3 regions of the Streptomyces sp. NPDC008313 genome follow, and region 2 is predicted to be linked to each of the others. Evidence: riboswitches for the same ligand, from Rfam matches in the RefSeq annotation. Region 2 holds a riboswitch; each other region holds the start of a gene.

Region 1 (7,124 bases), on a different contig from region 2:
GATCCCCTAGGGGGACGATCAGGGGAGGACAAGGGCTGCGCGGCCCCGCACCGCTGCTCGGCACCCCTAGCATCGAGTGCAGGGCTCCGGGTGCCGGCACGGGGATGCGGGACGCCGGGGCCGGGCACCGAGCGGGCAGTCAGACCGTGTCCCCGGACGGAGACACGACGTGGGCCCCGGAAACGGGCAGAGAGAAGGACAAGGGCGATGCGAGAGATCTTCGCGGGTATGCCGTGGTGGGTGAAGTGGGTCGCGGTTCCGGTCATCGCCCTGGTGGTGTTCGGCGGACTGATCCTCAGCGTCGTCCAGGTGGTCGTCGGGCTGCTCTTCAAGTTGCTCGTCTTCGTCGCCCTGGTCGGCGGTCTGATCTACGTGGTGCGGAAGTTCACGTCGAGTTCGTCGTCACGAGGGGACTGGTAGACACACCCGGGCGGCCGGCGTGCGACGGCCGGTCCACCCAGCCCGAACCGACGCCCTGGCCCACTCCAGGACGCCATCGAAAAACTGTTGGGGCCCCAGTCTTCCCGTTACAGCAGCTGAGAACTCACTCGTTGTGATCTGATGTGTACGTTGAGCGAGATGCCAGCAGTGTCACGGGAAACGATTCCCGGCCAGTCGACGGCAAACGACGGGGTAGGCGATGCGCGAGTCGGTGCAGGCAGAGGTCATGATGAGCTTCCTCGTGTCGGAGGAGCTCTCCTTCCGCATTCCGGTGGAGCTGCGATACGAGACCTGTGATCCCTATGCCGTGCGGCTGACCTTCCACCTGCCCGGGGACGAACCGGTGACCTGGGCCTTCGGGCGTGAGCTGCTCAGTGACGGTGTGGAGGGCGCCTGCGGCGAAGGCGATGTGCACATCACGCCGGACGCCGACGAGGAGTCCGGTGACGTGCTGATCCGGCTTCAGGTCGGATGTGACCAGGCGCTCTTCCGGTCGGGCGCCGCTCCGCTGCTGGCCTTCCTGGACCGCACCGACAGACTGGTGCCGCTGGGGCGGGAGCGTGACCTCGCCGACTTCGATCTGCACCTCGACGAGGCCCTGGACCGCATCCTGGCCGAGGAGCAGAGCGCGGGCTGAGGCCGACGAACCACTGACCGTGCCGTAACGCTTCCTCTCGCGCGGACGACGAGCCTCGGTACGTCACCGCTTGCGGCGTCGGCCGTGCCCTGCGCGAACCGGCGTCGGGGCACCGGCCTGCGCCGGTACGCCCGCTCGGTCCGCCGAGACCACCAGAGCGGCCAGCGCGGTGGTCACCGGAACCGACGCGACCAGCCCGATCGAGCCGACGAGCGTGCGCACGATCTCCTCCGCGACCAACTCGCTGTTGGCGATGGTGCCGACACTGCTCTGCGCGATCGAGAAGAGAAGCAGCAACGGCAGCGCGGCGCCCGCGTACGCGAGGACCAGGGTGTTCACCACGGACGCGATGTGGTCGCGCCCGATGCGAATGCCCGCCCGGTACAGGCCGCGCCAGCCCATGGTCGGGTCCGCCTGATGCAGCTCCCAGACCGCCGAGGTCTGGGTCACCGTCACGTCGTCGAGCACCCCGAGCGAACCGATGATGACGCCCGCGAGCAGCAGACCGCTCATGTCGATCGACGGGTAGAGGCCGTGAATCAGGCCCGTGTTGTCGTCGACGTTGCCGGTCAGCGCGGCCCAGCCGATGAACATCGAGCCGAGCAGCCCGATCAGCAGCAGGGAGAGCAGCGTCCCGAGCACGGCCACCGACGTCCTCGCGGACAGTCCGTGGCACATGTACAGCGCGATGAGCATGATGGCGCTCGCTCCGACGACGGCCACGACCAACGGGTTCGAGCCCTGCAGAATCGCCGGGAGGATGAAGAGGGTCAGGACCCCGAAGCTCACGGCCAGCGCCACGAGCGCCATGACACCACGCATCCGGCCCACCACCACGACGGCCAGCGCGAAGATCCCCGCGAGCAGCGCCATGGGTACCGTGCGGTTCACGTCGGTGACCGAGTACTGAAGTTCCCTGGGTGCGGAGGGCTCGTAGGCGACCACGACCTTCTCGCCCTCGTGCAACTGCCGTGACTGGTCGGGCTGGACGAGCTCCGTGAACGTACGGCCCTTCTCCTTGCCGGTGTCGATCCGGATCGTCGCCTTCTTGCAGTCCCCGGGGGACCGGTCCTTCGCCGGCGTCCCCTCAGCGGTGGACGTGTCGCCGTCGGCCGCGCCCCCGGAGGCGTGCACGGACGCGCAGTCCACCGAGTCCACCTTGGTGACGGTGGCCTGCTGGGTCTGCCGGTCGAAGCCGACACCGGTGCGCTCGTGGGTCGGCGCACCCCCCGGCCATAGCACGATGAGCCCCACGACGACCGCGGCGGCGAAGGGAACCAAAACCGCGGCGATGACCCTGCGCAGATGCCGGGAGACCGGCGCGGCGGGGCCATGGCTGTGCGTGTGTCCGTGGCCGTCTCCGTGGCCGCCACCTGAACGGGTGCGGACTGCGAGGCCTTCACCGGAGCCGTGCCCGTGCGGCGGCTCGGAGGGTGGAAGCTCGGGCTGATGCGGAAGAGTCACCGGTCGATCATCGCAAGAACGAAGGGGGCCCACTGTTCACCGCGCCCGTCCGGGCGCTAGCGTGGAGGCACCTTTGCACACGCGGGAGCTCGGAGCACCGGGCTGAGAGGGCGCTGACGTCCGTCCCGTCGATGTTTCACATGAAACATCGACGACGGAAGCCGCTGCGTCGACCGCCGAACCTGTTACCGGGTAATGCCGGCGTAGGGAGTAGGTCTCATGACCAACAAGGACGTACGCACGCCTGCCTCCAGCCAGACGGACGACGCTGCCGTCCCGGCCGTTGGGGAGAGCAGTCAGCCCCAGGACGCCGGAACCATCGGCTGGCACAAGGCCTACGTCGACGGATCACGCCCCGATCTACGTGTGCCGGTCCGTCAAGTGCACCTGACCAACGGGCAGGCGGTCACCCTGTACGACACCTCGGGGCCGTACACCGACCCGGCCGTCGACACCGACGTACGCAGGGGTCTGGCGCCGCTGCGCGAGCCCTGGATCATCGCCCGGGGTGACACCGAGGAGTACGCGGGCCGCCCGGTCCGCCCCGAGGACGACGGGATCAAGCACACCTCGCCGCGCGGTGGACTCCGCAACCTCGACGCGGTCTTCCCCGGCAGGCCGCGCCAGCCGCGCAGGGGCCGTGACGGGAAGGCCGTGACACAGCTCGCCTATGCGCGACGGGGTGAGATCACCCCCGAGATGGAGTTCGTGGCGGTCCGGGAGAACGTCGACGCCGAGGTGGTGCGCGAGGAGATCGCGGCCGGCCGGGCGGTTCTTCCGGCGAACGTCAATCACCCGGAGATCGAGCCGATGATCATCGGCAAGCGGTTCCTGGTGAAGGTCAACGCCAACATCGGCAACTCGGCGGTCACTTCCTCCATCGAGGAGGAGGTGGAGAAGATGACGTGGGCGACCCGTTGGGGGGCCGACACGGTCATGGACCTGTCCACCGGACGCAACATCCACACCACCCGCGAGTGGGTACTGCGCAATTCGCCGGTGCCGATCGGCACCGTGCCGCTCTACCAGGCGCTGGAGAAGGTGGACGGCCGCGCCGAGGAACTCACCTGGGAGATCTACAAGGACACGGTCGTCGAGCAGGCCGAGCAAGGCGTGGACTACATGACGGTCCACGCGGGCGTACGCCTGCCGTACGTGCCGCTGACCGCGAACCGCAAGACCGGCATCGTCTCCCGCGGTGGGTCCATCATGGCGGCCTGGTGCCTGGCGCACCACAAGGAGTCGTTCCTGTACGAGAACTTCGAGGAACTCTGCGAGATCCTCGCCGCCTACGACGTCACGTACTCGCTCGGCGACGGCCTGCGGCCCGGATCGATCGCGGACGCCAACGACGAGGCGCAGTTCGCGGAGTTGAGGACCCTCGGGGAACTCAACACGATCGCGAAGCGTTACAACGTACAGACCATGATCGAAGGCCCGGGGCATGTCCCGATGCACAAGATCAAGGAGAACATCGACCTTCAGCAGGAGATCTGCGATGAAGCACCGTTCTATACGCTCGGCCCGCTGACGACAGACGTCGCGCCGGCGTACGACCACATCACCTCCGGTATAGGTGCCGCCATGATCGCGTGGTGGGGCACGGCCATGCTCTGCTACGTCACGCCCAAGGAGCACCTGGGTCTGCCCAACCGGGACGATGTCAAGACGGGCGTCATCACGTACAAGATCGCGGCTCATGCGGCGGACCTCGCCAAGGGGCACCCGGGCGCGCAGGAATGGGACGACGCCCTGTCGGACGCCCGCTTCGAGTTCCGGTGGGAGGACCAGTTCAACCTGGCTCTCGACCCGGACACCGCACGGGAGTTCCACGACGAGACTCTGCCGGCGGAGCCCGCCAAGACGGCGCACTTCTGCTCGATGTGCGGCCCGAAGTTCTGCAGCATGAAGATCTCGCAGGACATTCGTCGCGAGCACGGCGGCACACGCTCGGAGATCGAGGAGGGCATGGCTCAGAAGTCGAAGGAGTTCGCGGCGAGCGGGAACAAGGTGTACCTGCCCATGGCCGAATAGCGGCGCCGCGGCGGTGGCCGACGGCTCCGCTCACGAGTGACGGCGGCTTGCGCTCCCGGTGAGGGGGCGCAAGCCGGGATGTCACTCCGGCTGGTGCTCCGGGCCCCCGAAGTCCGGGCTGGAGAAGTCCGGGCTGGAGAAGCTGGGACGGGAGCCCGACGCCGGGCCGCCCTCGGGGCTGCTGAACCCGGGGCGGTGGTACCCGAGATGCGGCATACGGCCGGTCGGCTGCTGCGTCTTGGGGCCCACCGGAGCCGTGTCGGGGGTGGTGAGCGCATCGTGCAGGAACGGCAGGAAGCCGCGCTCCAGGAGGGCGTCGTGCCAGGCTTCTCTGGCGCGGGTCACCTCTTCGTCCAGCTCGCCGTGGGCCCCCGCCTCGAACGAGGCGGAGCCGTTGCGCAGGGCGGTCAGCAGCAGGCCACCGGCGGCGACCAGGATCGCGGCCGCGGTGATCGCGGCGAACACCCATCCCGTGGTGAGCAGGGTCTGCGCGAACGCCTGGCCGGGGGCGACCATCTTGAGGATGTAGCCCACGAGCAGGAATATCGCCGCTGACGTCCCTGCGAGGACGGGGGCGAGCACCGCGACGACGGCGACGGCGCCGGCCCCGGCCGTCTCGGTGACTTCTCCCATCGTGGTGGCGAGCCCCAGTCCTCCCGTGCCCGGCTCCGCGGAACCGGCTTCCTCGTGGGCGGACGGGGCGGACCGCGCCGGACGGCGCAGTTCCTCGCGGACCTTGACGTAATGCTGGTATTCGGCCGCGGCGGCCACCGTGATGAGGGCGGTGGCGTTGAGTGCCATGGTCCGCAGCTGTTCGGAGTTGAGCCGCCGGCCGACAGCGGCGAGTTCCGGTCGGTGTGGGGCGGAGCGCAGCGCCTCATCGAGGATCCGCTCGTACTCCTGGCGGTCCTCGTTCAGCAGGTGCTGCGGAACGCTGTTCATGTGCATCCCCCGATGCTCCGTAGGGCTTGGGGCTCGCACGCTGACGAGCCGTCGGGCAGAAACGGAGGGGAGCCTGCTACGGATAAGCCGATGGTAGAGCGGTGACGGTCCACCGTGACAGGGGGTTTCCAGAAATTGCCCCCTGGTCAGCGAAGTCCTCGGTGGACGACGCCGGTCCGGTGCATGCTCAGACGGCCAGGGGAAGTTGCTGGACCAGCAGCTTTCCGGCCATGGTCACGCCGCCGTCCATCGCGATGGCCAGGCCGTCGGCGTAGACGTGGGGTCCTTCCACGACCGGGCCCGAGGTGTCGTCGCCGTCCTCGGAGCCGACTTCGCCCAGCAGATAGGGGATCGGGCTGTGACCGTGCACGACGCGGCTGCCGCCGTAGACGTCCAGCAGCTCGCGGACGGCACCGGCGCCGTCGTCGCGGAAGGCGAACCGCTTGGTGAACTTGCGGAAGAGGTCCCAGCATTCGTCCGCGTCGTGGCGCGTGAGGGTCTCGCGGACGGTGTCGTTGACCGCTTCGATGGAGTCGCCGTAGTCGAGGTACGCCGTGGTGTCGGAGTGCACCAGCAGGTGCCCGTCGACCTGCTCCATGGCGTCGAGCCGCGCCATCCACTGGAGGTGGTGGTCCTGGAGGCGGTCCATGTCGGACTTCTGTCCGCCGTTGAGCAGCCAGGCGGCCTGGAAGGTGGCCGTCCCGGCGCCGGAGTTCACGGGGGTGTCACCGAACCGCTTGGCACCGAGCAGCAGCAGCTCGTGGTTGCCCATGAGCGCCTTGCAGTATCCTCCGGCCGCGGCTGCCTCGGCCGACAGCCGCATCACGAGGTCGATGACGCCGATGCCGTCGGGCCCGCGGTCGGTGAAGTCGCCGAGGAACCAGAGGCGTGCCGTGCCCGCCGACCAGTTCCCGGCGGAGTCGAGGAGGCCCTTCTCCTGGAGCGCGGCCATCAGCTGGTCGAGATAACCGTGCACGTCCCCCACGACGAACAGCGGTCCCTTGCCGTCGGTGGGCTGCGGCACCGGCACGGCCGCCGGGCCGACGGCCACCTGAAGGGTGTCGTCCCTGTTGATGACGGGCAGGTCGCGCTGTGTGGGCGTGTATCCCTCGGGCTCCGCGACCGGCGCGGTGGCCTCGTCGGGGGGCGAGCTCTGCGCGTACGGACCGGTCTCGTGGACGTACGCGGGTACCCGGAAGTCACGCAACGTCGCCGTGCGCATCACCTCGGGTCCCTGACCGGCCCCCTGAGTCATCGACCCCTCCACCATCGCGCCGCATCTGCACCTTGTCGGACTGCCTGGTCGCAGCGGCCCGCGGTGTCGTCCGCCCATCATAGGAATGCGGATCGCGCCATGTGATGACCCAGGGGTGGTGAATCGGGGAAGGACCCCGCTTCACCGCGGCTTTCGCCCTAATTGTGCGGAGCTTTCGACCACGTGAGCCGGACCTGGCCGCCTGGGCTAGGGCCTGTCTGATGTCGTGATCTCTCTATTGGCGGTTCCGGCCTTGGCGGGCCGGAACCTTCGGTAGAACAGTGCCCGTGACTCGAGCGCAACTGACCGATGACGACTGGGACTTCATCGCGCCCTTCCTGCCGATCGGCG
Region 2 (11,833 bases):
CGGCCGGGGTCTCGCCGCCGTAGCTCCCGGTGGCGTACTGGTCCTGCGCGTACGCCTGTTGCCCGCCGTACTGGCCGGGGTCGGTGTAGCCGGTCTCGTAGGAGGTGTCGCCGCCGTACGTCTGCGCGCCGGCGTACGGGTCGGAGTAGGCGGCGTACTGCTGCTGCTGACCGGTGTCGTAGCCGTACTGCTGCTGGTCGTACCCGGAGTAGCCGTCGTACGCGTAGGCCTGCTGGTCCTGGCTCTGGCCCGGGTTCGCGTACGCCGGGTCGGAGGCGGCCGCGTAGGCGGTGTCGCTGTAGACGCCGTACTGGCCGGTGTCCTCGGGCAGGGGCTGCGGCTCGTACACGGCGGTCGTCTCGCCGGCCATGGCGGGCTGCGCGGGCCTGAAGACGTCGTCGCGGTCGTCGTCGTCCTCGTACCCGCCCGGGTCCGCCGTGCCGGGCCCGGCCGCTTCGAGGCCGGACACCTCCAGCGTCGGGTCCCGGTGCTCCGCCTCGCCGCGGCGCCGCTTGCTCGGGCCCGGACGGGCGCCGATGGCCCAGCCGGTCGAGAAGCCGCGGCGGAAGGAGAGCGTGACGTACGTCTGGCCCACCGCGAACGCCGCCGCCCCGAGGCCGATGACCACCACGGAGGGGATCAGCACACCGAGGACCACGCCCAGGAAGCCGACGAAGGCGAGCAGCCGGTAGCGCAGCCGCGCCTTGTACTGCAGCAGGACCTCGCCGAGCAGCCACAGCGCGACGACGCCGAACGCGATATAGAGGACCGTCCAGCCCATGTACGCCCCTCTCCCCAATGGCCGCTCCGCAGTGTGTCGTACGGGATGCGGCCGGTCTAGGCCCGCTGCGGGTGGTGCAGGCCCAGGTTCTCGTAGATTTCCAGCGTCGCCGTGGAGTTGTTGAGCGTGATGAAGTGCAGACCGGGTACTCCCTCGGCCAGCAGCCTCGCGCAGAACTCCGTCGCGAACTCGATTCCCATGGAGCGTACAGCCGCCGGATCGTCCTTGACTGCGCGGAGGCGCTCTTTCAGCGCGGACGGGATGGCGGCGTTGCTCAGCGCGGGCAGCCGTTCCAGCAGTCTCAGGCTGGTGACGGGCATGACCTCGGGGATGACCGGGGTCTCGCAGCCGGCCGCGGCGACCCGGTCGCGCAGGCGCAGATACGACTCGGGCCGGAAGAACATCTGGGTGATCGCGTAGTCCGCGCCGGCCCGGCACTTGTCGACGAAGTGCTCGACGTCGCGGTCCCAGGCCGCGGAGCGCGGATGCATCTCCGGGAAGGCCGCGACGCCCACGCAGAAGTCACCCGACTCCTTGATGAGACGGACCAGTTCGGCCGCGTAGGTCAGGCCCCGCGGGTGCGGCACCCACTCCCCCATGGGGTCGCCGGGCGGGTCGCCGCGGACCGCGAGCATGTTGCGGATCCCGGCGTCGGCGTACTGGCCGATGATGTTGCGCAGCTCGGCCACGGAGTGGTTGACCGCGGTGAGGTGCGCGACCGGGGTGAGCGTCGTGTCCGCGACGATCTGCTCGGTCTCCTTGACCGTGCCCGCGCGGGTCGAGCCGCCCGCGCCGTAGGTCACGGAGACGAAGTCGGGAGCGACGGCCTCGACCCTGCGGAGCGCGTTCCACAGGTTCCGCTCGCCCTTGGGAGTCTTCGGCGCGGAGAACTCGAACGAGTAGGTCGTCTTGCCTGCGGCGAGCATGTCACGCACGGCGCGTGCGCGATCAGTCCTGGTGGAAGCAGATCCGAGGGCCATACCGGCAGGTTAGCCAGCGGTCGCCGGACCCCCAACCGAAGCGGAGATATTTACCTGATTTGCCGCTTTCTTGTCCACCCCTCGGACGGCCGCGCCCCGGCCAGGGGGTGTCTGGCACATGAGCGAGGGAAAAGGAGCGGTGTCCGGCACCCCTACGCCCCGCGCAGCCGCTTCGCGAACTCCGCCGCCGCCGCGCCCGGGTCGTCCGCCTCCGTGATCGCCCGTACGACCACCACGCGGCGGGCGCCCGCCTCGAGCACCTCGTCGAGGTTGCCGAGGCCGATGCCGCCGATCGCGAACCAGGGGCGCCCGGTGCCCAGGGCGGCGGTGTGCCGGACCAGGCCGAGTCCGGGGGCGTGGCGTCCGGGCTTGGTGGGCGTCGGCCAGCAGGGGCCGGTGCAGAAGTAGTCCACGCCCTCCTGGGCGGCGGCGGCCTCGGCCTCCGCCTCGGAGTGGGTCGAGCGGCCCACGAGCACGTCGTCGCCGAGGAGGGCGCGGGCCGCGGGGACGGGGAGGTCGCCCTGGCCGAGGTGCAGCACGTCGGCGCGGGCGGCGTGCGCCACGTCCGCCCGGTCGTTGACCGCGAGCAGCTTGCCGTGGCGCGCGCAGGCGTCCGCGAAGACCTGGAGGTGCTCCAGCTCCTCGGCCGCCTCCATGCCCTTGTCCCGCAGCTGCACGATGTCGACGCCGCCGGCCAGGGCCGCGTCCAGGAACTCGGCGAGGTCGCCCTGGCGGCCGCGGGCGTCCGTGCAGAGGTAGAGCCGGGCGTCGGCGAGCCGCGCGCGGGCGGTGGTCACGGTTTCGGGCATACGGAGGTCCCCCCGGGGTGGATGCGGGCAGCGGCGTGCGAGGGCGCCGCCCGCGGGTGTGGCGCGCCGTCGGCGGCGCGGTGGGTGTGCACGGCCGGTGTCCGGCCGCTCGTGGCCCGTCCCGGCCGGCCGGGACGGGCCACGAGCGGGCCGGACGGGTCACGGCCGGGCCGTCGGCCGGACGGTCAGACGGCGAGCGCCTGGGCGCGGCGCTTCACCTCCGTGCCGCGGTTCTCGCTCAGCGCCTGCGCGGGCGTGCCGGGCAGGCTCGGGTCGGGGGTGAAGAGCCACTCCAGCATCTCTTCGTCGGAGAAGCCGTCGTCCCTCAGCAGCGTCAGGGTGCCCGTCAGGCCCTTGACCACCTTGTCCCCGTCGATGAAGTCGGCGGGGACGTGCAGCGCGCGGTTCTCACCACGGCGTACGGCGATGAGCTGGCCCTCCTTGACCAGCTGCCGGACGCGGGTCACCTCGACGCCGAACTGCTCGGCGATGTCGGGGAGGGTGAGCCACGCGGGGACGAGAGCATCGGTCTTTGCGTCAATCTCGGTCACGGGACAAGCCTGCCATCCCGGACCGACAGCCGGTAACCCGAGGACCGCCCGGCCGGGCTTCCGGTCCGGGTGGCCGCCGGCCGGGCGGCCGTCCGCGCCGCGGCCGAGCCGCGGCGGCGGGTCAGTCCCCGGCCGCCGCCGTCGCCTTCTTCAGCGGCCGCGCCGGGTCGGCCAGCAGGGCGGGGTCCATCGGGACGCACGACTCGATCAGCTTGCGGCCCTGGGCCAGGTCACGGGGGCGGCCGACCGCGAGGAGGGCGACGAGGCGGCCCTCGCGAAGCCAGCAGACCGTCCAGGCCGCGCCCGCCGGGTCGCCGCGCCAGACCGTCGTGTCGGCGGGCGCGTGGTGGCCGACGTACTGGACGAAGCGGCCGAACTGCTCGGACCAGAAGTACGGCACCGGGTCGTAGGCGGCGGGCACGTCTCCGACGATGTTGGCGGCGACCGTGCGCGGCCCCTGGAGGGCGTTGTCCCAGTGGTGGACGAGCAGCCGCTCCTCGTACCGGCCCGAGGGGAAGGAGGCGCAGTCGCCGACCGCGTACACGTCGGGCACGGAGGTGCGCAGGTGGTCGTCGGCGACGATCTCGCCGTGGGCGCCGAGCGCGACCCCGGAGCCGGCGAGCCAGCCGGTCGCGGGCCGGGCGCCGATGCCGACGACCACCGCGCCCGCGGGCACCCGTGAGCCGTCGTCCAGGACCACCGCCCCGTCCTCGACGCGCTCCACGCGCGCGCCGGTGCGCAGGACCGCGCCGCTGTCCTCGTACCAGGCGGCCATGGGCGCGGCCACCTCCGCGGGCAGCGCCCCCGCGAGCGGCCGGTCGGCGGCCTCGACGACGGTCACCGAGCAGCCCGCCTCGCGGGCCGCCGTGGCGAACTCCGCGCCGATCCAGCCCGCGCCGACCACCACGACGTCGTGCTGCCGGGCGAGGACGGGCCGCAGCCGCTCGGCGTCGTCGAGGGTGCGCAGCAGGTGCACGCCGGGGGTATCGCGCTCGCCCGGCAGCCGGAGGGGTTCGGCCCCGGTCGCCACGACCAGGACGTCGTACGGGACGGCCCCGGCGTCGGTGTCCAGTTCGTGGTCGCCGGGGCGCAGGCCGGTGGCCTCGCGTCCGAGCCGCAGCTCGATGCCGAGCGCGGCGAAGTCGACCTCGAAGGCGGAGGTCTCCGCCTTGCCGAGGAGCACGGCCTTGGAGAGCGGCGGTCTGTCGTACGGCTGGTGGGCCTCGGCGCCGATCAGCGTGACGTCGCCGGTGAAGCCCTGTTCCCGCAGGGCGACGGCGGCCTGCACCCCCGCCATGCCCGCGCCCACGACGACGATCCGCCGCCCGTCCCTGGCCCGTTCCCGCGTCAGCTCGCTCACTCGATCACCTTAGTCGCGGCGCCGTGCCGGTCGGCGCCGCCGGTTGCGTCCCGGTACCGCCCGGCCGCCCGGCGGTGCCGGGACCGGCGACCTCCTCCACCACACTCGTACCGCTGCCCGTCTGCGACTCCCACTCCCAGGTCTCCTCCAGGCGCAGCCGCCCGTCGTCCAGCTCGACGACCCGCGACCGGCAGTGCCCGCCGGACGTGGTCCCGTCCCGCTTCAGCTGCACGTACCGGAAGTCGAGCCGGTCGCCCTCACGGGTACCCACGAGGTGGCCGCGTACGACTTCGCCGCCCGCGTACTCGGCCCAGATCTCACCGTCCTTCTCGTGGTAGGTGAACCGGGTGCGGGTCCCGACCTGGCCCGGGGCCTGGTCGGCGACCGGGGCGAGGACGAGTGCGTCGAGCGAACGGGCCATGCGCGCAGGCTCCCTGTGGGGCTCGGGGACGAAGGGCTAGGGTGGCCAACGTAAAGGACTCGCGGGAGCCCGGACGCACCGGGCTGAGAGGGAGGCTGGACGGCCTCCGACCGTACGAACCTGATCCGGGTCATGCCGGCGAAGGGAGGGGCTGGACGCCCATGTCGCCTACAACGGACGACACATCCGTCTCACACCCCGGTACAGCGTGTGTACCGGACGTCCTCGTCGTCGGGGGCGGGATCATCGGTCTGGTCACGGCCTGGCGGTCCGCGCAGCGCGGTCTGCGCACCGCGGTCGTGGACCCCGAGCCCGGGGGCGGCGCGGCCCGGGTCGCGGCGGGGATGCTGGCCGCCGTCACCGAACTCCACTACGGCGAGCAGACGTTGCTGGGTCTCAACCTCGCCTCGGCGCGGCGCTATCCGGACTTCGCCGCCGAGCTGACCGAGGTGACGGGCCGTGATGTCGGCTACCGGCGGTGCGGCACGCTCGCCGTCGCCCTGGACGCCGACGACCGCGCCCATCTGCGCGAACTCCATGCCCTGCAGCGGGCGTCGGGCCTGGACTCGCAGTGGCTGAGCGGCCGCGACTGCCGCCGTCTCGAGCCGATGCTCGCGCCGGGGGTGCGCGGCGGGCTGCGGGTCGACGGCGACCACCAGGTGGACCCGCGGCGGCTCGCCGACGCCCTGGTCAGCGCCTGCGAGCGGGCCGGGGTCGTGTTCCACCGGACCTGGGCCGAGCGGCTGACCGTCGTGGGCGACCGGGCCACCGGAGTCGTGACGGCGGACGGCACGGCGCGGGCGGCGGGCCAGGTCGTCCTCGCCGCGGGCAGCCTCAGCGGACGGCTGGCGGGCGTCCCCGACGCCGTGCTGCCGCCGGTGCGCCCGGTGAAGGGCCAGGTGCTGCGCCTGACCGTACCGAAGCGGTACGCGCCCTTCCTGAACCGCACGGTGCGGGCCGTCGTCCGCGGCAGCCACGTCTACCTGGTGCCGCGCGAGAACGGCGAACTGGTCGTCGGCGCGACCAGCGAGGAGCTGGGCTGGGACACGACGGTGACCGCGGGCGGCGTCTACGAACTGCTGCGCGACGCCCACGAACTCGTCCCCGGGATCACCGAGCTGCCGCTCACCGAGACCCGGGCGGGGCTGCGCCCCGGCTCCCCCGACAACGCCCCGCTGCTCGGCCCGAGCGGACTGCCGGGGCTGCTGCTGGCCACCGGCCACCACCGCAACGGCGTCCTGCTCACCCCGGTCACCGGCGACGCCCTCGCCCACGCGCTGACCACCGGTGAGCTCCCCGACGAGGCCCGCCCGTTCACCCCGAGGCGGTTCAGCGCCGCCGCACTCTCGGAGCAGCCCGCATGAACGACCCCGCCACCACAGGCCCCGCCGACCAGGGCGCCACCGCCACAGGCCCCGACTCCCCGGGACCCGCCTTTCCGGACACCGCCGACGCCGGTCCCGCCGCGGACGCCGCCCCACTGGTCGTCTCCGTCAACGGCGAGCCGCGCCGCGTCGCGCCCGGCACCGCCCTCGGCACGCTCGTCGCCGCGCTGACGCCCGCCCCCTCCGGAGTGGCCGCCGCGCTCAACGAGACCGTCGTCCCGCGCGCGCAGTGGCCGTCCACCGCCCTGCGCGCGGGTGACCGCGTCGAAGTCCTCACAGCCGTCCAAGGAGGCTGACCCATGGCCGACGATCCCCTCCTCATCGGTGGTACGTCCCTCACCTCGCGCCTGATCATGGGCACGGGCGGCGCCCCCAGTCTCGACGTCCTGGAGCGCGCCCTGGTCGCCTCCGGGACGGAGCTGACGACGGTCGCGATGCGCCGGGTGAGCCCCGAGGCGCACGGTTCGGTGCTGTCCGTACTGGACCGGCTCGGCATCCGGGTGCTGCCGAACACGGCGGGCTGCTTCACCGCCGGCGAGGCCGTGCTCACCGCCCGGCTGGCCCGGGAGGCGCTCGGCACCGATCTGGTGAAGCTGGAGGTCATCGCCGACGAGCGGACCCTGCTGCCCGATCCGATCGAGCTGCTGGACGCCGCCGAGACCCTCGTCGACGACGGGTTCACCGTCCTGCCGTACACGAACGACGACCCGGTCCTCGCCCGGAAGCTGGAGGACGCCGGCTGCGCGGCGATCATGCCGCTCGGCTCCCCCATCGGCTCCGGCCTCGGCATCCGCAACCCGCACAACTTCCAGCTGATCACCGAGCACGCGCGCGTGCCGGTGATCCTGGACGCCGGGGCGGGGACGGCCTCCGACGCGGCGCTCGCCATGGAGCTGGGGTGCGCGGGTGTGATGCTCGCCTCGGCCGTGACCCGGGCGCAGGAGCCGGTGCTGATGGCCGAGGGCATGCGGCACGCGGTCGAGGCGGGACGCCTCGCGTACCGGGCGGGCCGCATCCCCCGGCGCCATTTCGCCGAGGCGTCCTCACCGGTGGAGGGCCTGGCCCGGCTCGACCCCGAGCGCCCGGCCTTCTGACCCGCCGGACGCCCGGCGGCGGCCGCGGGCGTCCGGGCGCGGAGGCAAGGGCACGGTACGGCACACCACAGTCACAGCTCTGCTGCATTCCGTCGCCGGATCACCCGTGACGGGTGGGCACGACAGTGGCGGCTCGTAGACTCCCCTGCGTGGATACGACCCTTCAGGACCCTCTCGTCGGCCGGGTGCTCGACGGCCGCTACCGCGTCGACGCGCGGATCGCCGTCGGCGGGATGGCCACGGTCTACCGGGCCCTGGACACCCGGCTCGACCGGGTCCTCGCGCTCAAGGTGATGCACCCGACGCTGGCTGCCGACGGCTCGTTCGTCGAGCGGTTCATCCGTGAGGCCAAGTCGGTGGCCCGGCTCGCGCACCCCAACGTGGTGCAGGTCTTCGACCAGGGCACGGACGGGTCGTACGTCTACCTCGCGATGGAGTACATCGCCGGCTGCACCCTGCGTGACGTGCTGCGCGAGCGGGGCGCGCTGCAGCCGCGGGCCGCGCTGGACATCCTGGAACCGGTGCTCGCCGCGCTGGGCGCCGCGCACCGCGCCGGGTTCGTGCACCGCGACATGAAGCCGGAGAACGTCCTGATAGGGGACGACGGCCGGGTGAAGGTCGCCGACTTCGGGCTGGTGCGGGCCGTGGACACGGTCACGAGCACGACCGGTGCCGTCCTCGGCACGGTGTCCTACCTCGCGCCCGAGCAGATCGAGCACGGCACCGCCGACACCCGGGTCGACGTGTACGCGTGCGGCATCGTGCTGTACGAGATGCTCACCGGCGACCGGCCGCACACCGGGGACTCCCCCGCCTCCGTGCTCTACAAGCACCTCCACGAGGACGTCCCGGCGCCGTCGGCGGCCGTGCCGGGGCTGGCCCCCGGGCTCGACGCCCTGGTCGCGTGCGCCACCGCGCGCACCCCCGGGGTCCGGCCGCACGACGCGGTGGCCCTGCTCTCCGAGGTCCTCCAGGCACGGGCCGGGCTGAGCGAGGAGCAGCTGGACGCGGTGCCGCCGCAGGCGGTCGCCCCCGGCGACGGACGGGACATCTCCGGGGACCGTACGAGCGTGATCCCGCGCTCGCTCTCGGTGCCGCGGCTGCTGCCGGTGAACGAGGACGAGACCGACGGGGCCGACGGGGCCGCGGCCGTCCACCGGACGAGCCGCTTCGAGGCCGGGCCGCCGCTGCCGCCGCGGGGCGCCTCGCGTCCCCGGCGCGGGGTCCTCGCGATCGTCGCCGCGGTACTGCTGGTGCTGGGCGTCGGCGGCGGCGTCTGGTACATCAACTCCGGCCAGTTCACCAAGGTGCCGCCGGTGCTGGCGAAGACGGAGGCGCAGGCCAGGGACCGGCTGGAGCAGGCCGGTCTGGAGGTCGACAAGGTCAGGCACGCCTACAGCGACACCGTGAAGCGCGGCACCGTCGTCAGCACGGACCCGAAGGCGGGCGCCCGCATCCGGGACGGTGGCGCGGTGACGCTGACCCTCTCGAACGGCCCGAAGACGGTGAAGGTGCCCGACCTGAAGGGGTACCGGCTGGACAAGGCGAGGGACCGGCTGAAGAGCGAGGGCCTGGCCCCCGGGATGGTCACCCGGGCGTTCAGCGATGAGGTCATCAAGGGGTTCGTGATCAGCACGGAGCCGGGCGCCGGTACGGAGCGGAGGGCCGGGTCGGCGATCAAGCTGGTCGTCAGCAAGGGCAGCGCGGTGGACGTGCCCGACGTCACGGGCGAGTCCGTCGACGACGCCAGGGCCGAGCTGGAGGACCTGGGCCTGAAGGTCGAGGTCTCCTCGCGGCAGGTCACCTCGGACTTCGACAAGGGACAGGTCGCCGTGCAGTCTCCGGACGGGGGCCGTGCCGCCGAGGGCGACACGGTGACGCTGACCGTCTCCAAGGGCCCGCCGATGGTGGTGGTCCCGGACGTCGTCGGTGACGACGTGGGCGACGCCGAGCGCGAGCTCGAGAAGGCGGGCTTCGAGGTCGACAAGGACCGCGGTCTGCTCGGCCTGTTCGGGGACACCGTCAAGGGCCAGTCGGTGGACGGCGGCGACAAGGCGCCCAAGGGGTCGACGATCACCATCGAGATCGGCTGACGGACGCCGGAGGAAGACCCGGGGCCGCGGGCCCCGGGTCCGCCGGACGGGCGCGTCCGTCCGCGTGACACCCTGTACGGCGTGACCAGCAAGCAGCTCCGCAACCCCGTCGGCGGGCACGTCCCCGTGGCCGGCGGGCTCCACTCCGTCGGCCTCGCCTACGCGCGCGAGATGGGCGCCGAGGCCGTCCAGGTGTTCGTCGCCAATCCGCGGGGCTGGGCGACGCCCGTCGGGAACCCCCGCCAGGACGAGGCGTTCCGCGGGGCCTGTGCCGCCGGGTCGATCCCCGCGTACGTCCACGCCCCGTACCTGATCAACTTCGGCTCGCACACCGAGGCGACCGTCGAGAACTCGGTGCTCTCCCTGCGGCACTCGCTGCGGCGGGGCCGCGAGATCGGCGCGCTCGGCGTGGTCGTGCACACCGGCAGCGCCACCGGCGGACGGGAGCGGGCGGTCGCCCTGCGGCAGGTGCGGGAGCGTCTGCTGCCGCTGCTCGACGAGCTGACCCATGAGGACGACCCGTATCTGCTCCTGGAGTCGACCGCCGGGCAGGGTGCCTCCCTCTGCTCGCGGACCTGGGACTTCGGGCCGTACTTCGAGGCGCTGGACGCCCACCCCAGGCTCGGCGTCTGCCTGGACACCTGCCACGTCTACGCGGCGGGCCACGACCTGACCGGCCCGGCCGGCATGCCCCAGACCCTCGACCTGCTGGTGGACACCGTCGGCCCGGGCCGGCTGCGGCTGATCCACGCCAACGACTCCAAGGACGTGGTCGGCGCCCACAAGGACCGCCACGAGAACATCGGCTCCGGGCACATCGGCGAGGACCCCTTCCGCGCGCTGATGTCCCACCCGGCCACCGACGGCGTACCGCTGATCATCGAGACGCCGGGCGGCAAGGAGGGGCACACCGCCGACGTGGAGCGGCTGAAGAAGCTCCGGGACGGCTGAGGGGCCCGCCGACGGCGCCGGCGCCCGGGGCTTCCCGGGGCTCAGATCTCGGGGCCGTCCCCGGGCTCCTCCTGGTAGGAGTAGCGCTGCTCGCGCCAGGGGTCGCCGACGTTGTGATAGCCGCGCTCCTCCCAGAAGCCGCGGCGGTCGGCGGTCATGTACTCGACGCCGCGGACCCACTTGGGGCCCTTCCAGGCGTACAGGTGCGGCACGACGAGACGGAGCGGGAAGCCGTGTTCGGCGGTGAGCAGCTCGCCGTCCTTGTGGGTGGCGAAGATCGTGCGGTCGGACGTGAAGTCGTCGAGGCGCAGGTTCGAGCTGAACCCGTACTCCGCCCAGACCATCACGTGGGTGACGGCGGGCGCGGGCGGGGCGATCTCCAGGATCGTACGGGCGGGGATGCCGCCCCATTCGGCTCCGACCATGCTGAACTTCGTGACGCAGTGCAGATCGGCCATCACCGTGGCATACGGCAGCGCCGTGAACTCCTCGTGGGTCCAGGCGTGCTTCTCCTGGCCGGCGGTGGCGCCGAAGACCCTGAAGTCCCAGCGCTCCGGGCGGAACCTGGGCACCGGGCCGTAGTGGGTGACCGGCCAGCCGCGCTGCAGCCGCTGCCCCGGCGGGAGCTGTGACTGCGCCGCTTCCCCAGATTCACGCTCCACCGGCTGACCCATGACTCCATCCTGACAGACCCCGGACGGTGCGCCTGACCAGGGCCGGACCGAATCGGGCAACTCGCACTAAGCGTGCACTTACTGGACGGTGCGGGGTGCCGGTGCGAGGATGCGGCGCAACCTGCCCGTCCCCGTCCGGAAGGAGTTGCCGGCGATGCAGGGCGACCCCGAAGTCATCGAATTCCTCAACGAGCAGCTGACCGCCGAGCTGACCGCCATCAACCAGTACTTCCTGCACGCGAAGATGCAGGAGAACTTCGGCTGGACCAGGCTGGCGAAGTACACCCGGGCCGAGTCGTTCGACGAGATGAAGCACGCGGAGGTGCTCACCGACCGCATCCTGTTCCTGGACGGCCTGCCCAACTACCAGCGGCTGTTCCACGTCCGGGTGGGACAGACGGTCACCGAGATGTTCCAGGCGGACCGGCAGGTGGAGGTCGAGGCGATCGACCGGCTGCGGCGCGGGATCGAGGTGATGCGCGCCAAGGGCGACATCACCTCGGCGAACATCTTCGAGTCGATCCTCGCGGACGAGGAGCACCACATCGACTATCTCGACACCCAGCTGGAGCTGGTGGAGAAGCTCGGTGAGGCGCTGTACATCGCCCAGCTGATCGAGCAGCCGGAGGGCTGAACGGGCTCGGGTCCCCCGGGCGGGCCGGGAGCGCGAGACCGGATGCGCGGCTCGCGCGGGCGCCTACGCGGCCCGTGCCGCCGACGCGGTCCGCTCGAGC
Region 3 (11,833 bases), on a different contig from region 2:
TGGACCCTGACCGGGGGATGGACAATGTCCTGCCGGTCGGGAACGGTGCAGGAACAAGACGCGACGCAGCCGGCCGCCGACCGACGAGGACAGCTGCCGGGCCTACTCAAGACACGCAGGAGCAAGTGGTGATCGAAGAGACCCTCCTCGAGGCCGAGGAGAAGATGGAGAAGGCCGTCGTGGTCGCCAAGGAGGACTTCGCCGCGATCCGAACCGGTCGTGCGCACCCGGCGATGTTCAACAAGATCGTGGCGGACTACTACGGTGCGCTGACGCCGATCAACCAGCTGGCCTCGTTCTCGGTGCCCGAGCCGCGCATGGCCGTGGTGACCCCGTTCGACAAGAGCGCGATGCGCAACATCGAGCAGGCCATCCGCGACTCCGACCTGGGCGTCAACCCGAGCAACGACGGCAACATCATCCGGGTGGTGTTCCCCGAGCTGACCGAGGAGCGCCGCAAGGACTACATCAAGGTCGCCAAGACCAAGGGCGAGGACGCCAAGGTCTCGATCCGCTCGGTCCGCCGCAAGGCCAAGGACGCGATCGACAAGCTGATCAAGGACGGCGAGGTCGGCGAGGACGAGGGCCGCCGTGCGGAGAAGGAGCTCGACGACACCACGGCGAAGTACGTCGCCCAGGTGGACGAGCTGCTCAAGCACAAGGAAGCGGAGCTGCTCGAGGTCTGATGAACGACTCTTCCTGGGGAGCGCCGCCACAAGCCGGGTACTGGGGGCCTTCCGATCAGGGGTCTGCCCAGGGGGCGGCCCCGGCGGGTCCCGCATACGATGCGCATGACGCCCAGCACACTCGCCCCATGCCCATCGTGCCCGGGGCGACCGCACACGGCGGAGACCAGGACGACCACCGGGGGGCCGCTCGGGTGAGCGGCCCCCCGTTCCGCGACGACACACCGCCGGCAACGCCCCACCGGGCCGCGCCGCACGAGCCGCACAGCCCGCAGGAGCCCATGCCCAGCGCCCCCCAGCCCGCGCCCGCACCGCAGAAGAAGAGTGCGGGCCGAGACCTGGGTGCCGCCATAGGGGTGGGCGTCGGTCTCGGTGCGGTGATCGTCGCGTCCTTGTTCGTCGTGAAGGCCGTGTTCCTCGGCGTGATAGTCGTCGCCGTGGTCGTGGGCCTGTGGGAGCTAACCTCGCGGCTGCAGGAGCGCAAGGACATCAAGGCGCCCCTCGTGCCGCTGGCGGTGGGCGGCGCGGCGATGGTCGTCGCCGGATACGTCCGCGGTGCCGAGGGCGCGTGGGTGGCCATGGCGCTCACCGCGCTCGCGGTCCTGGTCTGGCGCATGACGGAACCGCCCGAGGGCTATCTGAAGGACGTCACGGCGGGCCTGTTCGCGGCGTTCTACGTGCCGTTCCTGGCGACGTTCGTGGCGATGATGCTGACCGCCGACGACGGCCCGCGCCGGGTGTTGACGTTCCTGCTCCTGACGGTGGTCAGCGACACCGGCGCGTACGCGATCGGCTGGCGCTTCGGCAAGCACAAGCTGGCGCCGCGCATCAGCCCGGGCAAGACCCGCGAGGGCCTGTTCGGCGCGGTCGCCTTCGCGATGGTCGCCGGCGCGCTGTGCACGCAGTTCCTGATCGACGACGGCGCCTGGTGGCAGGGCCTGCTCCTGGGCCTCGCGGTCGCGGCCAGCGCCACCCTCGGCGACCTCGGCGAGTCCATGATCAAGCGGGACCTCGGCATCAAGGACATGGGCACGCTCCTGCCCGGCCACGGCGGCATCATGGACCGGCTGGACTCCATATTGCCGACGGCACCGGTGGTGTGGCTGCTGCTGGTGATCTTCGTGGGTTCCGGATGAGTTCCGGTGACCGGCGCTGACCTGCGCAAACAGGGAAGAGGGCCTCGTCGTCCACAGACGGCGAGTCCCTCTTCGTACGTCTGCGACACTGGAAGGGTTATGCCTGCCCCTGGAGAACTCACATTCGTCGCGCCGCGCGGAGCCAAGAAGCCGCCGCGGCACCTTGCCGATCTCACGCCCGCCGAGCGCAAGGAGGCTGTCGCCGCCGTCGGCGAGAAGCCGTTCCGCGCCAAGCAGCTGTCGCAGCACTACTTCGCGCGGTACGCGCACGACCCGGAGCAGTGGACCGACATCCCGGCCGGTTCGCGAGCCAAGCTCCAGGAAGCGCTGCTTCCCGAGCTGATGACGGTCGTGCGGCATCTCTCCACCGACCAGGAGACCACGCGCAAGACGCTGTGGCGGCTCTTCGACGGCACGCTCGTCGAGTCGGTCCTGATGCGCTACCCGGACCGGGTCACCATGTGCATCAGCTCACAGGCCGGCTGCGGGATGAACTGCCCGTTCTGCGCCACCGGCCAGGCCGGGCTCGACCGGAACCTGTCCACCGGCGAGATCGTGCACCAGATCGTCGACGGGATGCGCGCCCTGCGGGACGGCGAGATCCCCGGCGGCCCGGCGCGGCTGAGCAACATCGTGTTCATGGGCATGGGCGAGCCGCTGGCCAACTACAAGCGGGTCGTCGGCGCGATCCGCGCGCTGACCGACCCCGAGCCGGACGGTCTCGGGCTGTCGCAGCGCGGGATCACCGTCTCCACGGTCGGCCTCGTCCCCGCCATCCACCGGTTCGCCGACGAGGGCTTCAAGTGCCGGCTGGCGATCTCGCTGCACGCCCCGGACGACGACCTGCGCGACACCCTCGTCCCCGTCAACACCCGGTGGAAGGTCCGTGAGGTCCTCGACGCCGGCTGGGAGTACGCGGCGAGGTCCGGGCGGCGCCTGTCCATCGAGTACGCGCTGATCCGGGACATCAACGACCAGGCGTGGCGCGGTGACCGGCTCGGCCGCCTCCTCAAGGGCAAGCCGGTCCACGTCAACCTGATCCCGCTGAACCCGACGCCCGGCTCCAAGTGGACCGCCTCGCGGCCCGAGGACGAGAAGGCGTTCGTCGAGGCAATCGCCGCCCATGGTGTACCCGTCACGGTCCGGGACACCCGTGGCCAGGAGATCGACGGGGCGTGCGGTCAGCTCGCGGCGACCGAGCGGTAGTGTGGCCCGGGTAAGCACCGGATGCGTACGGAGCGTACGGTGCGTACAGCGTCATCCGTAGGTACATCTTCATATTCCGACAGGGGAGCGCCACAGCGCTGAGAGTGCGGCACAGGCCGCAGACCCTCTGAACCTTGCCCAGGTCATTCTGGGTAGGAAGTTCGGTCGTTACTCGAGCTGTTGCGCCCTGCCCGGGGACTTTCAGAGGTCCCCGGGCAGGGCCGCGTCTCTTCCTGGTCACCCCAGGAGGAATCCAGTGAGCACCACCAGCACCGCACGTACCGGCAGAGCGATCACGGCGATGGCCGTCGGTCTGGGACTCGTCACGCTCTCCGCGTGCGGTACGTCCGACTCCGGCGACAAGGCCGCCGGCTCGAAGACCGTGACGCTCGTCAGCCACGACTCCTTCGCCTACTCCAAGAGCGTGCTCAAGGCGTTCGAGAAGGAGTCCGGCTACAAGGTCAGGGTCCTCAAGGACGGCGACGCCGGCCAGGCCGTCAACAAGGCGATCCTGACCAAGGACAACCCGCAGGGCGACGTCTTCTTCGGCGTCGACAACACCCTGCTCTCCCGCGCCCTCGACAACGGGCTGTTCCAGCCGTACGAGCCCAAGGGCTCGGACCTCGTCCTCCCCGAGTACCGCGTCGACCGGGCCAAGCACCGGGTGACGCCCATCGACTCCGGCGACATCTGCGTCAACTACGACAAGAAGTACTTCGCCGATCACAAGCTGGACCCGCCGTCCACCTTCGACGACCTGGCGAAGCCCGCGTACAAGAACCTGCTCGTCACCGAGAACGCGTCCACCTCCTCGCCGGGCCTCGGCTTCCTGCTCGGCAGCGCGGCGAAGTACGGGGACAAGGGCTGGCAGGACTACTGGAAGAAGCTCAAGGCCAACGGCGTCAAGGTGGTCGACGGCTGGGAGCAGGCCTACAACGAGGAGTTCTCCGGGTCCGCCGGCGGCAGGAAGGCCAAGGCCGACCGCCCGCTCGTCGTCTCCTACGCCTCCTCCCCGCCCGCCGAGATCATCTACGCCGACCCGAAGCCGAAGACCGCGCCCACCGGCGTGGCGACCGGCACCTGCTTCCGGCAGGTCGAGTACGCGGGCCTGCTGAGCAACGCCGGGAACACCAAGGGAGGCAAGGCGCTCCTCGACTTCCTGCTCAGCAAGGAGTTCCAGGACGACATGCCGCTCAACATGTTCGTGTACCCGGTCCGGGAAGCCGCCCAGGTTCCCCCGGAGTTCACGAAGTTCGGCCCGCAGGCCGAGAACCCCGAGACCATGGACCCGGCCGACATCGCCGACCACCGTGACCAGTGGGTCAAGTCGTGGACCTCACTCGTACTGAAGTAGCGAGCGGGCACCGCGCGGCGGACTCCCGTCCTCGCTCGGGCGCGGCGCGGCTGGGCCTGATGGCCCTGCCCGTCGCGTTCTTCGCGGTGTTCTTCGCCTACCCCGTCGCGGCGATCGTCGCCCGGGGACTCAGGATAAACGGCGTCTGGCAGTTCGGGCGGATCGGTGAGGTGCTCGCCGATCCCGGCATCCGGCACGTCCTGTGGTTCACCACCTGGCAGGCGCTCGCCTCGACGGCCCTCACGCTGCTGATCGCACTCCCCGGCGCGTATGTGTTCGCGCGCTTCGACTTCCGGGGCAAGCAGGTGCTGCGCGCGGTCGTCACGGTGCCCTTCGTGCTGCCCACCGTCGTCGTCGGCACCGCGTTCCTGGCCCTGGTCGGCCGGGGAGGGCTCCTCGACGGCCTGTGGGGGGTGCGCCTGGACACCACGGTCTGGGCGATCCTCCTCGCGCACGTGTTCTTCAACTACGCGGTCGTCGTCCGTACCGTCGGCGGGCTCTGGGCGCAGCTCGACCCGCGGCAGGAGGAGGCCGCCCGGATGCTCGGCGCCTCCCGCCTCGCGGCGTGGCGCACGGTGACGCTCCCGGCGCTCACGCCCGCCGTCGCGGCGGCCGCGCTCATGGTCTTCCTGTTCACCTTCACCTCCTTCGGCGTGGTGCAGATCCTCGGCGGCCCCGGGTTCTCGACCCTGGAGGTGGAGATCTACCGCCAGACCTCGGAGATCTTCGACCTGTCCACGGCGGCCGTGCTCACCCTCGTCCAGTTCGCGGCGGTCGGCGCGGTCCTCGCCGTGCACGCCGGGACCGTACGCCGCCGGGAGAGCGCCCTGCGGCTCGTCGACGCCGCGACGACCGCGCGCCGCCCCCGGGGCGCCGGGCAGTGGGCACTGCTCGCCGGGGTCCTGGCCACGATCGCCGTCCTGCTCGTGCTGCCCCTCGGAGTGCTGGTCCAGCGGTCCCTCGACGCCCCCGGCGGCTACGGGTTCGCGTACTACAGGACGCTGACCGAGGACGACGGCACGTTCCTCGTGCCGCCGGTGGAGGCGATCGTCAACTCGCTGCGGTACGCGCTCGCCGCCACCGGCGTCGCCGTGCTGATCGGCGGTCTCGCCGCGGCCGCGCTGACCCGGCGGGCGGGCCGTCTCGTCCGGGGCTTCGACGCCCTGCTGATGCTGCCGCTCGGTGTCTCCGCGGTGACGGTCGGCTTCGGGTTCCTGATCGCACTCGACGAGCCGCCGCTGAACCTCAGAAGCTCCTGGATGCTGGTGCCGCTGGCGCAGGCGCTCGTCGGTGTCCCGTTCGTCGTCCGCACGATGCTGCCGGTGCTGCGGGCGGTGGACGGCCGGCTGCGGGAGGCGGCGGCCGTGCTCGGTGCGTCGCCGTGGCAGGTGTGGCGCGAGGTCGACCTGCCGCTGGTGCGGCGGGCGCTGCTGGTCGCCGCCGGGTTCGCGTTCGCGGTGTCGCTGGGCGAGTTCGGGGCGACCGTGTTCATCGCGCGGCCCGACAACCCGACGCTGCCGGTCGCCGTGGCGCGACTGCTGGGCCGGCCGGGCGACCTCAACTACGGTCAGGCGATGGCCCTCTCGACGATCTTGATGGTGGTGTGCGCGGTGGCGCTGCTCGTCCTGGAGCACGTACGGACGGACCGGACGGGGGAGTTCTGATGACGAGGCTCGGCAAGCCGGGCACGGCCGGTGGGACCGACAAGGACGTGGCCCCCGCGGCCCCCGTTGCGGCCGCGACCCCCGCGGAGCCGCGGACGGCCCCCGGCCGGCCGGGAGCCGGCCCGCTGCTGCGCCTCGACGCGGCCACCGTGCGCTTCGGCGGGCGGGCCGTGCTCGACGCCGTGGGCCTCGCCGTGGCCGAGCACGAGACCGTGTGCGTGCTCGGGCCGAGCGGCAGCGGCAAGTCGACGCTGCTGCGCGCGGTGGCGGGGCTCCAGACGCTGGACGCGGGCCGGGTGCTGCTCGACGGCCGCGACCAGTCGGCGGTGCCCGCGCACAAGCGGGGCGTCGGACTGATGTTCCAGGACCACCAGCTCTTCCCGCAGCGCGACGTGGGCGGCAACGTCGCCTTCGGGCTGCGGATGCACGGTGTCCCGCGCGCCGAACAGGACGTACGCGTAAGGGAGTTGCTGGCGCTCGTGGGGCTGCCCGGAGCCGGGCGCAGGGGCGTCGCCTCGCTCTCCGGCGGCGAGCAGCAGCGGGTCGCGCTGGCACGCGCCCTGGCGCCACGGCCCCGCCTGCTGATGCTCGACGAGCCGCTGGGCCAGCTCGACCGCTCCCTGCGGGAACGGCTGGTCGTGGAACTGCGGGAGCTGTTCGGGGCGTTGGGCACCACCGTGCTCGCGGTCACGCACGACCAGGGCGAGGCGTTCGCGCTCGCCGACCGTGTCGTGGTGATGCGGGACGGGCGGATCGCCCAGTCCGGGACGCCGCTGGAGGTGTGGCAGCACCCGGCGGACGAGTTCGTGGCCCGGTTCCTCGGCTTCGACAACGTGGTCGGGGCCACGGTGACCGGCCGGGCCGCCGACACCCCCTGGGGCAAGGTCCCGGTGGCGGAGGGCGCCCCGCAGGGCCCGCGCACGCTGCTGGTGCGGCCGGCCGGTGTACGGCTCGTGGAGGCGGCGGACGGACTGCGCTGCACGGTGGTGGCCCGCACCTTCCGCGGCACCCATGTGGCCGTCGGCCTGCAGCCCGGGGACGCCCCGCGCCTGGAGGCGGCGTGCGCGCTGCGGCGGGCGCCCGAGCCCGGTGACGTGGTCGGCGTGGAGTTCGACGCGGCCGAGGTCGTCGTCCTCGGCTGAGCACCCGCCCCGGCCGGTGCCGTCCGGCCGCGAGCCGCGCTGCCGGCGGCCGGGTGCCGCCCGAAAATGGCGCGCCGGGTGCGTGCACGGACCCCTAGGGTGACGATCATGACGCTTCTCGGGCACGAACGGTACTGCGACGCCATCGAGGCGCAGGTGCGCCTGCTGCGGGACGTGGTGGTCTCCGGGGCGGATCTGTCGGCGGTGGTGCCGACCTGCCCGGACTGGACGCTGGAAGAGCTCGTCCGGCACACGGGCGGGGCGCTGCGCTGGGTGGAACTCCTCGTCCGGACGAGGGCCGAGGAGGACGTACCCGAGGAGAAGGTGCCGTTCGCCGGGGGCCCCGAGGCCGAGGGAGATCCCGCCGCACTGGACGCCTGGCTCGCGGAGACCGGGGAGTTGCTCGTCGGGGCGCTCCGCGAGGCGGGCCCGGACGCGGTGGTGTGGTCCTGGGCCGGTGTCCCCAGCTCCGGCTTCTGGGCCCGCCGGATGACCCATGAGCTGGCGATCCACCGGGCCGACGCCGCGCTGGCCGCGGGCGTGCCGTACGAGGTCGACGCCGACGTGGCGGCGGACGCCGTCGACGAGTGGCTGGAGATCGTCACGTTCGTACAGCGGACCCAGCCGGACGACGCGGCGAACGAGTTGCGCGGCCCCGGCCGCAGCATCCATCTCCACGCGACCGACGCCCCCGCGGAGCTGAACGCGGAGTGGGTCGTCGAGCTCACCGAGGAGGGTGTCGTCTGGCGCCGGGGCCACGAGAAGGCCACCGTCGCGCTGCGGGGCACGCTCACCGACGTACTGCTCGGCTTCTACCGCCGGCTGCCGCTGGACGACGGCCGGCTGGACGTGCTGGGGGACCGGGAGCTGCTGGACTTCTGGCTGGATCGCGCCACCTTCGGATAGGCCGCCCGTGGAGGGCGCCGGGACGGTGACGGGGGCGGCTGGGTGGCCGCCGGGAGGCCCGCGGGGCCGCTTTGACGGCGTGCGGCCCGCCCCCGGAGGGACGGGCCGCACGGTCATGCGTACTGCGGGTCAGCTCGCCTTCGACGCGCCGCGGCGGCGCATGCCGAAGAACACGGCTCCGCCACCGGCCACGACGAGGGCACCGGCGACACCGGCGATCATCCCGGTGTTGCTGTTCGCACCGGTCTCGGCGAGGTTGGAGTCACCGGCCGCGGGGGACGGGGCGTTGTCCCCGGCCGGAGCGGTGGTGGTGTCCGACTCCGACGGGGTCGCCGAGGGCTTCTCGGTCGGCTTGTCCGACGGCTTCGGGGTCTCGGACGGCTTCGGGGTCTCCGACGGCTTGGGCGTCTCGGTGGACTTGCACGCCTCGGACGGGGCGGTCAGGCCGCCCTCGATGTCCTCGTCGACGATCTTTCCGGCCTTGACGTGGACGCGGTACTGGGCGTTGGGCGTCCAGTCCTCGGAGAAGGAGACCGTGGCACCCTCACGGGTGCCCTTGACCTGCTTCTCACCGACGAGCTTCGCGTCGGAGCCGTTCGACTCCAGGTAGACCGAGACGGTCGCCTCGACGCCCGAGGCATCGATGTCAGTGACGGTGATGACGCCCTTGCCGTTGTCGTCGCAGACGGCCTTGGCGGTGAAGTCACGGATGTTGCAGGCCGCCGCGTTGCCGGCGAGGCCGATGGCCAGGGCGGCGGTGGCGGATGCGACTCCGAGGATTCGCACGGAACGTGCGGTACGGGAAGATATGGACACGATTGCCCTTCACAGAATGCGCAACTGCGGGGGGTGATGAGGGAGTTGTCGTGGACAACAGCTCCCCCAGGAGTCTCACAGGTTTATAAGCGCGGGGTAAGGGCTGTCAATGCGTAGGCGTGTCACACCCGTTGGCTTTGCGCCGTTATTGCCCGCCGAGGTGTTTGAGCGCCGCCGGGGCGTCCTCGACGCGGTCCACCAGGGCGATCCGGGACTCCATCGAGCGCTCCCGGGCCAGCGACCGCAGCAGCGGCCAGGCCGGCAGGGTCTCGGTCCAGTGCGCCCGGTCCACCAGGACCATCGGGGTGGGTTCGCCACGCGACTCGTAGTAGTTCGGCGTCGCGTTGTCGAAGATCTCCTGTACGGTGCCGGCCGCGCCGGGCAGGAAGACGACCCCCGCGTTGCAGCGGGCCAGCAGGCCGTCCTCCCGGGTGGCGTTGGCGAAGTACTTGGCTATGTGCGTGGCGAACGCGTTGGGCGGCTCGTGGCCGTAGAACCAGGTCGGGATGCCGACCGAGGAGCCACCGGAGGGCCAGCGTTCACGTATCGCGAAGGCGGCCGACGCCCACGCGGTGACCGAGGGCCTGAACGAGGGCGCCCCGCCCAGTATCGGCAGGGCCTCGGCGAGCATGCCGTCGTCGTGCGGGGCCGCGTACGCGCCGAGGTTGGCGGCCTCCATCGCGCCCGGACCGCCGCCGGTGGCGGCCGTGAACCCGGCACGCGCGAGCTCGCGGCCCAGCAGGGCGGCGCCCTCGTACTCCCGCGTGCCGCGCGCCATCGCGTGGCCGCCCATGACGCCCACCACCCGTGCGCCGACGAGGAGTTCGTCGAGGGCGTCCGAGACCGAGTCGTCGTGGACCGCCCGCAGCATCGACGCGAAGACGTCCCCGTCGGCCCTGGTCCGCTGGAACCAGGCGTACGCGCGCGCGTCGGGAGTCGCCTCGTAACCGGCGTCGAGCGATGCGAAGAGTTCGCCGGGGGAGTAGAGCGTCCCCCGGTACGGGTCGAAGGGGAGCCCGGGGACGGGCGGGAAGACCAGCGCGCCCGAGGCCCGCACCGTCGCCGCCGCCTCCGGGTCCATCGGGCAGCCGAGGAAGACGGCGCCCGTGGTGTCCACGGACAGCAGCACCTTCGTACGGTCCGTCAGATCGACCGCCTGTACGCGGTGGTGGGCGAGCGAGCCGTGTGCCCCGGTCACCGCGTCGAACTCGGCGAGGGACTCGATCTCACGGTCGTGGGAGACGGCGGGCGCGGGTGTCGGCTTCACGCGCCCATGCTAGGGGGTGTCTGACACATGCCCGCGGCGTCGCGCGCTCCTTCATCAGACACCCCCTAGGGGTGCCGGACCCGCCCGCCCCGTGCCGGGCGGGTCCGGAAACCGCTCATCCCTCGATCGCCGCCGGGTCCATCCACGCGACCTCCCAGGTGTGGCCGTCCAGGTCGTCGAAGGCGCGGCCGTACATGTGGCCGTGGTCCTGCGGCTCGCCGGTGGCCGTGCCGCCGGCCGCGATCGCCCGGTCGACCAGTTCGTCGACCTTCTCGCGGCTCTCGGCGCTCAGACACAGCAGTACCTCACTGGTCGCGGTGGAGTCGGCGATCGGCTTCTTGGTGAAGTCGGAGTATCGCTGCCTGCTCATCAGCATCGCGATGATCGTGTCGCTGATCACGACGCAGGTGCAGTCGTCCGTCGAGAACTGCGGGTTGATCGAGTAGCCGAGTTCGGTGAAGAACTTCCTGGACGCGTCGACGTCGTTCGTGGCGAGGTTCACGAAAATCATCTGCTGGTACATGCGAGGTCTCTCCCGTCGGTGTCGTGCTGTTCGGGGGGTAGACCGGTGCCGTCCGCGGAACTCATCGCCCGGAGCCGGGTTTTTGCGCGGAATGCCTCAGCCGGTCAGGGGAATCGCGGCCAGCTCGGCGACGCCCCATGTCAGCGGCCCGAAGACGGCGGCCAGCGCGCCCACGCGCAGGGCCGCGGCGCTCCGCAGCGCCCGGGGAGCGGCGCCCAGCCGCAGCAGCGCGGCCGTGGTGGCGGCGCGCGCCTGCCGGGCCTCGACCGCGGAGGTGGCCAGGGTCGCCGCCGCGCACCCCACGACGAGCACCCCGCCCAGCGTGGTCAGCGGCCCGAACGACGGCCGCACGCCCGCGTACAGGGTCGCCAGCGCGTACGCCCCGGACGCGACGGCGCACATCACGCCGAGCGGACGTCCCACGCGCCGCCCCTCCTCCTGGAGACCGCGCCCGGCGAGCAGCCGCAGCGCGCCGGGCCTGACGGCCTGCAGCAGCCATCCGCACAGATGGGTGATCCCCGGCCCGGCCAGGGCGAGGCCGACCGCCGTCAGGAGCCAGCCGGCGAGCACCGCGGCCGGGCCGCCGGTGAGTCCGCCGGGCAGCGCGAGCCCGGGGGCGGGCCCCGAGCGGCTCCCGTACGTCTCGATGGCGAGGCCCGCCGCGAGGAGGGCCACGCCCCAGGGGAGCCCGCCGGGGGTGGGGAGCGGCGGGGCGGGGTGCTGCGCGGACCGCACCGCGTCCGGGTGACCGGGCGACGGGTAGTGCCCCTGGTCGCCGAGGGCGTCACCGGCCTCGCCGGGCCGTGTTCCCTCCGTCTGCTCGGGTTCGCCGGACCGGCCGCCGCCGTACGGCCCGCTGCCGGGCCGGGGCCGCAGGACGACGGCGCTGGCCAGGGAGGCGGCCAGCGGCACCAGTGCCAGCAGGGTGAGGATGCCCGGCAGCGGGAGCGGCCGGCCGGCGGCGAGGAGTCCGGAGGCGGCTCCGTCGAACGGCATGCCGGTCAGGTCGCCGCGCAGGTGCAGGAAGAGGAGCAGCGCGAGCAGCGAGCCGAGTCCGCAGGAGAGCGCGGTGGTCACGGCCGAGTACGCCATCAGCCGGGCCGGTCCGAGTCCGATCGCGGAGAGTCCGGGCC

What was found. A riboswitch is a leader RNA that binds a small molecule or an ion and turns the genes downstream of it on or off. The one in region 2 is predicted to bind thiamine pyrophosphate.
Region 1: it holds a riboswitch for thiamine pyrophosphate, as region 2 does, so the genes downstream of both, thiC (phosphomethylpyrimidine synthase ThiC) here and thiO (glycine oxidase ThiO) in region 2, are expected to answer to the same signal.
Region 3: it holds a riboswitch for thiamine pyrophosphate, as region 2 does, so the genes downstream of both, ACFY93_RS24550 (thiamine ABC transporter substrate-binding protein) here and thiO (glycine oxidase ThiO) in region 2, are expected to answer to the same signal.

Annotation. Positions count from the first base shown of each region.
Region 1 is NZ_JBIBFR010000009.1:439-7,562, reverse strand. Features, by position in the region: gene ACFY93_RS13685 (DUF5326 family protein) at 208-420, shown strand; gene ACFY93_RS13680 (SsgA family sporulation/cell division regulator) at 641-1,078, shown strand; gene ACFY93_RS13675 (YibE/F family protein) at 1,142-2,542, opposite strand; TPP riboswitch at 2,614-2,769, shown strand; gene thiC (phosphomethylpyrimidine synthase ThiC) at 2,762-4,576, shown strand; gene ACFY93_RS13665 (hypothetical protein) at 4,658-5,524, opposite strand; gene ACFY93_RS13660 (metallophosphoesterase) at 5,706-6,773, opposite strand; partial or broken gene ACFY93_RS13655 (transposase) at 7,061-7,124, shown strand, end outside.
Region 2 is NZ_JBIBFR010000013.1:209,318-221,150, forward strand. Features, by position in the region: gene ACFY93_RS19540 (hypothetical protein) at 1-781, opposite strand, end outside; gene metF (methylenetetrahydrofolate reductase [NAD(P)H]) at 838-1,761, opposite strand; gene thiE (thiamine phosphate synthase) at 1,914-2,570, opposite strand; gene ACFY93_RS19555 (Rv2175c family DNA-binding protein) at 2,756-3,121, opposite strand; gene ACFY93_RS19560 (FAD-dependent oxidoreductase) at 3,243-4,481, opposite strand; partial or broken gene ACFY93_RS19565 (hypothetical protein) at 4,570-4,902, opposite strand; TPP riboswitch at 4,954-5,066, shown strand; gene thiO (glycine oxidase ThiO) at 5,064-6,266, shown strand; gene thiS (sulfur carrier protein ThiS) at 6,383-6,583, shown strand; gene ACFY93_RS19580 (thiazole synthase) at 6,587-7,381, shown strand; gene pknB (Stk1 family PASTA domain-containing Ser/Thr kinase) at 7,531-9,474, shown strand; gene ACFY93_RS19590 (deoxyribonuclease IV) at 9,547-10,425, shown strand; gene ACFY93_RS19595 (molybdopterin-dependent oxidoreductase) at 10,467-11,099, opposite strand; gene bfr (bacterioferritin) at 11,254-11,733, shown strand; gene ACFY93_RS19605 ((2Fe-2S)-binding protein) at 11,797-11,833, opposite strand, start outside.
Region 3 is NZ_JBIBFR010000019.1:68,288-80,120, reverse strand. Features, by position in the region: gene frr (ribosome recycling factor) at 129-686, shown strand; gene ACFY93_RS24560 (phosphatidate cytidylyltransferase) at 686-1,822, shown strand; gene rlmN (23S rRNA (adenine(2503)-C(2))-methyltransferase RlmN) at 1,922-3,028, shown strand; TPP riboswitch at 3,100-3,205, shown strand; gene ACFY93_RS24550 (thiamine ABC transporter substrate-binding protein) at 3,330-4,382, shown strand; gene ACFY93_RS24545 (ABC transporter permease subunit) at 4,358-6,046, shown strand; gene ACFY93_RS24540 (ATP-binding cassette domain-containing protein) at 6,046-7,188, shown strand; gene ACFY93_RS24535 (maleylpyruvate isomerase N-terminal domain-containing protein) at 7,297-8,094, shown strand; gene ACFY93_RS24530 (LAETG motif-containing sortase-dependent surface protein) at 8,224-8,880, opposite strand; gene ACFY93_RS24525 (LOG family protein) at 9,056-10,177, opposite strand; gene ACFY93_RS24520 (VOC family protein) at 10,293-10,700, opposite strand; gene ACFY93_RS24515 (hypothetical protein) at 10,797-11,833, opposite strand, start outside.